One region of the Streptomyces sp. NPDC006174 genome, then DNA from elsewhere that is predicted to be linked to it. Evidence: riboswitches for the same ligand, from Rfam matches in the RefSeq annotation. Region 1 holds a riboswitch; the other holds the start of a gene.
The links. Region 1 has a riboswitch for cobalamin ahead of ABZ267_RS14940 (cobalamin biosynthesis protein). Riboswitches for the same ligand answer to the same signal wherever they lie in the genome.
Positions count from the first base shown of each region.

Region 2: another riboswitch for cobalamin. It lies ahead of metE (5-methyltetrahydropteroyltriglutamate--homocysteine S-methyltransferase); the one in region 1 lies ahead of ABZ267_RS14940 (cobalamin biosynthesis protein).

Region 1 is NZ_JBEXTJ010000006.1:55,338-58,684, reverse strand. Features, by position in the region: gene ABZ267_RS14945 (cobyric acid synthase) at 1-1,118, opposite strand, end outside; gene ABZ267_RS14940 (cobalamin biosynthesis protein) at 1,115-2,095, opposite strand; cobalamin riboswitch at 2,221-2,354, opposite strand; gene ABZ267_RS14935 (hypothetical protein) at 2,502-2,741, opposite strand; gene ABZ267_RS14930 (inorganic phosphate transporter) at 2,754-3,347, opposite strand, start outside.
Region 2 is NZ_JBEXTJ010000008.1:336,142-339,488, reverse strand. Features, by position in the region: gene metE (5-methyltetrahydropteroyltriglutamate--homocysteine S-methyltransferase) at 1-1,292, opposite strand, end outside; cobalamin riboswitch at 1,454-1,670, opposite strand; gene ABZ267_RS20850 (hypothetical protein) at 1,924-2,121, shown strand; gene ABZ267_RS20845 (VOC family protein) at 2,297-2,686, shown strand; gene cobF (precorrin-6A synthase (deacetylating)) at 2,704-3,347, opposite strand, start outside.

The sequences.
Region 1 (3,347 bases):
CGCACACGTACGGGAAGGAGCCCCAGCCCGTCCACGACTCCGGCCCGCGACTCCACCTCGTCCTCGATCCGCTCACCGAGCACCTGGAACCCGCCGCAGATCCCCAGCACCGGCCGGCCCGCGCGCGCCCGCCGCACCAGCGCCTCCGCGAGACCGCGCTCGCGCAGCCAGGCCAGCGCCTTCACCGTGCCGCGCGTGCCCGGCACGACGACCAGGTCCGCGTCGGCCAGCTCCTCGGCCCGGTCCACGAACCGCACGACGACACCCGGTTCGGCGGCCAGCGCGTCCACATCCGTGAAGTTGGACATCAACGGCACCGCGCAGACCGCGACCCGCAACACGTCCTCGCCGTGCGGCGGTGCCACGACCGACTCGCGCACCGCACCGCGCAGGGACACCCGCAGGCCGTCCTCCTCGTCGATGCCGAGCCCGTGGGCGTACGGCAGCACTCCGTACGTACGCCGCCCGGTCAGCCCGTACAGCATGTCCAGCCCCGGCTCCAGCAGCGAGACATCGCCCCGGAACTTGTTCACCAGGTACCCGGCGACCAGCGACTGGTCCTCCGCGCTCAGCAGCGCCGTCGTCCCGAAGAACGACGCGAAGACTCCACCCCGGTCGATGTCGCCGACCACCAGCACGGGAAAGCGGGCGGCCCGCGCGATCCCCATGTTCACGATGTCCGTCCGCCGCAGGTTGATCTCGGCCGGCGACCCGGCCCCTTCGCAGATCACCGCGTCGTGTGTGGACCGCAGCTGCTCCAGGCAGTCCGTGACCGTCCCGAGCAACGCCTCCTGCCGGCCGCCGTGGTAGCCACGGGCGCTCATCTCGCCGACCGGCTTGCCCATCAGGACGACCTGGCTGGAGCGGTCGCTGCCGGGCTTGAGCAGGACCGGGTTCATCAGGGCCGTCGGCTCGACCCGGGCGGCCTGCGCCTGCATGGCCTGCGCGCGGCCGATCTCGGCGCCTTCACGGGTCACGAAGGAGTTGAGGGACATGTTCTGCGCCTTGAACGGCGCGACCTTCACGCCCCGGCGCACCAGCCAGCGGCAGATGCCCGCCGTGACGACGCTCTTGCCCGCGTCGGAGGTCGTCCCCGCGACCAGCAGCCCACCGCTCATGCCCGTCCCCGCCCCTGTCCTGTCGACGACCGTCCCGCGACCACGCGCCCCACGACCGTCCGGCCCACCACGCACACGCCGAGGGCCAGCACACTCACCCGCCGCGACAGCCGCACCGCGCGTTCGATGTCGGCGCTGCGGACCTCCTGGCCCGACGCACCGTTCAGCACCGGCCGGTGCTCGACGCGCCCGGCGTACGCCAGCGTCCCGCCGAGCCGTACGCCGAGCGCTCCCGCGAACGCGGCCTCCACCGGTCCCGCGTTCGGGCTCGGATGGCGCCCCGCGTCCGCCTTCCAGGCGCGTACGGCCTCCGAAGGGCGCCCGCCGGCCACCACGGCCAGCGCGGCCGTCAGCCGGGCGCCGGGCCATCCCGCCACGTCGTCCAGGCGGGCCGAGGCCCAGCCGTAACGGCGGTGACGAGGCGACTTGTGACCGACCATCGCGTCCAGCGTGTTCACGGCCCGGAAGCCGACGAGCCCCGGAACCCCGCCGATCGCGCCCCACACCAGCGCGCCGACGACGGCGTCCGAGGTGTTCTCCGCGACCGACTCCACGACGGCGCGGGCGATCTGGGGCCCGTCCAGGGCCTGCGGATCGCGCCCGCACAGGTGCGGCAGCCGCTCCCGGGCCACCTCCAGGTCACCGGCGGCCAGCGCACCGCCGATGGCCCGGGCCTCCCGGCCCAGCGACGTGCCGCCGACGACCGACCAGGTGGTGGCGGCCGTCAGCGCGACGGCGAGCGCGGGACGGTTCCGTACGGCACGGGCGGCCAGCGCGGCGGCTCCTACGGCGCCTCCGGCGCAGAGCAGCGTGTGCAGCGCGCCCCGGCCCCGGTCGTCACGCCACAGCAGGGACTCCACCCGCGCGGCGGCCCGGCCGAACCCGGCGACAGGATGCCTGCGGCGCGGATCGCCGAGAGCCGCGTCGGCGATCAGCCCGGCGGTGGCGCCGTACGCGAAGACGCGATCGACACGCACGGTTCAGCCCGCCGTGGGCAGAGGCGTTCCGGCACGAAGAGGTACAGGATGCGGCGCACGGCGGCCGGGCATGGCTTATGTCCTCACTCAGGGTCCGCGCCCTGGTTCGACGTGACCGGCGACAAGAGTCTCCTGGCTTCCGGATCCGCGCTTCCCCCGGCCTTCCAGCCCTCGTCGCGAGGGCCGTGACATCCGGTGTGGGGGAGTGCTCCCCGGTGACAGTGGCGGGACCGCGCCGGATTCGCACCGGCTTCCTCTTCTGTCGCCGTAAATGGCTCCGGCAGTCCACCACGCTGCGAGAACGGCCGTCAACTTGCTGTTGACCTGCGGAGCCCCGGTGTGCGCAGACGCACATCGGGCCGGACACACGGTGGTGTGTCCGGCCCGAAGGAACGTGTCGGTGCGGTCAGGCGACGATCAGATAGATCCCGTACGCGACCGCCGCCACGCACGCCGCGAAGCAGGCGTACGCGCCGGTGCGCGCCAGCGCGGCCGTACCGCCGGTGGCGCCGCCGGTGGCACCGCCGGCCGGGGCCGACAGCTTGGAGAGGGCGACGATGCCCAGGGTGAAGAGGCCGACCAGTGCGACGGTGACCACGAGACTGACACCGAAGACGGAGGCGAGAGCTGCCCAGTCGATTTTCATACGGATCTGTCCTTACACCGTGGCCGCGGGGCGGGGCGTGTCGTCGGGTGCCGCGGCCGGGGCCGGGATGGTGGTCGAGAGCTCGGAGACCGCGCCGGCGGTGGGCGGCGGAGCGACCGCGGCCATGGCGGTGGTGACGATGCCCTGCGGCTCGTCCGCCGTCGCGTCGTCGGTGTCGTTGACGTTGGTGTGGTCGACCGGCTGGCGGCGCGAGGCCAGCCAGATGGCGAAGGAGCCGCCGATCAGGATGACCGCCGTGACGGCGATGCCCCAGGGGCCCTGCTTGGTGAGGAACTCGGCGCCCGCGCCGACCAGACCCGCGGCCGGGAGCGTGAGGCCCCAGGCGACGAACATCCGGGTGGCGGTGGACCAGCGGACCACGCCGCCCTTGCGGCCGAGGCCCGCGCCCATCACGGCACCCGAGCAGGACTGGGTGGTGGAGAGCGAGAAGCCGAGGTGCGAGGAGGCCAGGATGACGGTCGCCGCGCTGGTCTGGGCGGCGAAGCCCTGCGGCGGCCGGAGGTCGGTGAGGCCCTTGCCCATGGTGCGGATGATGCGCCAGCCGCCGAGGTAGGTGCCGAGCGCGATGGCGATACCGGCCGAGAC
Region 2 (3,347 bases), on a different contig from region 1:
GCGAGGGTCCGCTCGGCGTACGGCTGGGAGCGGCGGCCGTCGGCGTCGGTGATGGCCGCCGTACGGGCCCGGACGGCCGGGTCGCGGGTGATGACGGCGGCGGTGCGGGAGGCCAGGTCGGCCCGGTTGGCGGCGAGTTCGGCGGCGATGGCCTCGGTGCCGGCGGACAGACCGCGCGCCAGGACGGCGATCTCCTGGGTCTTCTGCCGGGCGAAAGCGAGCCAGCGGGCGATCTCCGGGTCGATGTCCTGCTCGGCCCGGGCGTCCAGCGGGACGTGGAGGAGGGAGGAGGAGGCGGAGACGTCGACGTGGTCCGCGAGGCCGAGGAGCGTGCCGAGGGTGGCGAGCGACTTCTCGTAGTCGTTGATCCAGATGTTGCGGCCGTTGACGACGCCCGCGACCAGGCGCTTGCCGGGCAGTCCGCCGGCCGCCGCGAGGTCGGCGAGGTTCGCGGCGCCGGACTCGGTGAAGTCCAGCGCGAGCCCCTCCACCGGCGACTTGGCGAGCACCGGCAGCGCTTCGCCGAGCCGTCCGAAGTAGGAGGCGACCAGCAGCTTGGAACGGTCGGTGAGACCACCGAGCTCGCGGTAGGTGCGGGCGGCGGCGTTCAGCTCGGCCGGGGTGCGGTCCTGGACGAGCGCGGGCTCGTCCAGCTGGACCCACTCGGCGCCGGCGGCCCGGAGGTCGGCGAGGACTTCGGCGTACACGGGAAGCAGCCGGTCCAGGAGGGTCAGCGGCTCGAAGTCGGCGGCGACACCGGGGGCCGCCTTGGCGAGCAGGAGGTAGGTGACGGGTCCGACGAGGACCGGGCGCGGGGTGTGGCCGAGCGCGAGGGCCTCCTTGAACTCGGCGACCTGCTTGGCGGAGTCGGCGGTGAACACCGTGTCCGGGCGCAACTCGGGTACCAGGTAGTGGTAGTTGGTGTCGAACCACTTGGTCATCTCCAGCGGCGCCACGTCCTGCGTGCCGCGGGCCATGGCGAAGTAGCCGTCGAGGGCGTCCGCCTGGACCGCCTCGCGGTGCCGCGCGGGGACAGCGCCGACCATGACGCTGGTGTCCAGGACGTGGTCGTAGTGCGAGAAATCACCGGTCGGCACCTCGTGGACTCCGGCCTCGGCGAGCCGCTGCCAGGTTCCCCTGCGCAGTTCGGCGGCGGTCCGCCGGAGAGTGTCCGCGTCGACGCGGCCCTTCCAGTAGCCCTCGATGGCCTTCTTCAGTTCACGGTTCCGACCCTGGCGGGGGTAGCCGTACACGGTGGCCCGTGCTGCCGCGGCTGCGGGCTTCGCTGTCACGTGACTCTCCTTCGCGAGCATGTCTCCAGCTGTTCCCGGGACGGAACGCGGACGCGAAGGGGTGACGAAATCGGGCGGAAGCACGACACGTTGCCCGTGTCCGTCCGCCTGACGGTTACGCCGACCCGCCCACGAGGTCACCGGGAACTCCGCACGCGAACGGTCGCGTGCGGGCAACGGGCAGGTCTTCGGACTCGCGGGCACGTCTGCCGGAGGCAGACACCTACTGGCCGTCGCTTCCCAGACCCGGCCGGGCCCAGTGCGTATGACGGCGGTCGTTCCCACTCACCGCTGCGGGGCAGTCCCGGATTCCCACCGGGTTCCCTCTTACGACACCCTGTCTGGCGGACAGGGCGAACCAGCTGCACCGGCCACCCTAAGCGGATGGCCGCCGGGCGCACACCGTTGTTCACTCTTCGGACGGCGATATGAGACACGGACTCCGAACGAGTGGTGGCGGGTTCGGCTCCTCTTCGCCGGTTCGCTGACTTCTGGTCAGATCGTGCGGGCATGGTGACGCAGATGTAACCGAATGGCGTAGGCGAACCGGAACCACAGAGCGTCACAGGCCGTTCTTCTTGCCAATACCCAGCCGCCGACCCGCGGCGGCGACGAGTGAGGGAAGCGCCATATGAAGAAGACAGTCGGGTGGGCCCAGGACGGCGACGACTGGACGATCACGGTGAACGGCACCCTGTACCGGGCCGTCGAACGGCCCACCGACGGGCGCGTGCACAACTATCTGGTGCGGGGCAACGACCTGACCGCCGAGTGCCCGAGCCTCGGTCATGGGCTCGGCGTGATCCGGGCGCACGAGTCCCGCAGCTGACCTCCGACCGGGTCCGACGACGAGGCGCGGGCGGCCGCCGCGCCTCGACGCGACCCGCGGCCCTGTGTCACGTGACCCGCTCACCGGTCCGGGCCCCCGCTCGCGGGCCGGGGCCCGACAGCTGAGGGCCGGTCGGCGGTTGTCGGCCGTCCGCCGCCGGAGGGAGAATCGGGGCATGGCTGATGTACGCGTACAGATCAACGCCCTCGTCATCGACGCCGCCGACCCGGAGCTGCTGGCCGCGTTCTGGTCCGAGCTGCTCGGCAGGCCGGTGGTGGACCGCACCGGCCCGTACGTCTGGCTGCGCCGCGAGAACGGCCAGGCCCTGGGAGTCCAGCGGACGGGTGAGTTCAAGACGGGCAAGAACCGCGTGCACGTCGACATCAGCTCACCCGATCCGGCCGCCGAACAGCAGCGCATCGAGGCGCTCGGCGGACGCCGGCTGGAGGAGTACGCCGACAGCGGGTTCCTGGTCATGGCGGACCCCGAGGGCAATGAGTTCTGCGTCATCCCTGAGGGGCCGGTCGGCATGGACGACCAGGGACGCGCCCATTACCTCGACTGATCCACGCCACCCGGGGCCTACGGCGACTCCGTGCCTTCCGCGCTTTCCGTGGGTTCCGCGCTTTCCGGCCGCCGGCGGAGCAGGTACGTGTCCATGATCCAGCCGTGCCGTTCGCGGGCCTCGGCGCGCACGCGGCTGATCCGTTCGGCGACCTCGTCGAGCGGTCCGGAGACCAGGAGTTCGTCCGGGGTGCCGATGTAGGCGCCCCAGTAGATCCACAGGCCGCGGCCCGTCAGATGGGTGAAGCTCTCGTGGCCGTCGAGCATCACCACGATGTCGCCGTCGTCGTCCGGGAACCCCTCGGCGAGCCGTCGGCCGGGCGTGATGTGGATGGGGCGGCCGACCTGGTTCAGCGAGGTGTGGTGGCGGGCGGCGAGCGCGGAGACGCTGCTGATCCCGGGGACCACCTCATGGCCGAATTCCACCGTGCCACGGGCCAGGATGTCCTCCAGGATCGCGAGCGTACTGTCGTACAGGGACGGGTCGCCCCACACCAGGAACGCTCCGCACTCCCCCGGTGCCAGCTCCTCGACGATCAGGCGCTCGCAGATGTCGGCGCGGCGGTGGCGCCAGTCGTGGACCGCCGTGGTGTAGCGGCCCCGGTCGTCCTGCGTGCGGTCCCGCCAGGGGTCCTCGGCCTCCACGACCCGGTAGGGGCCGT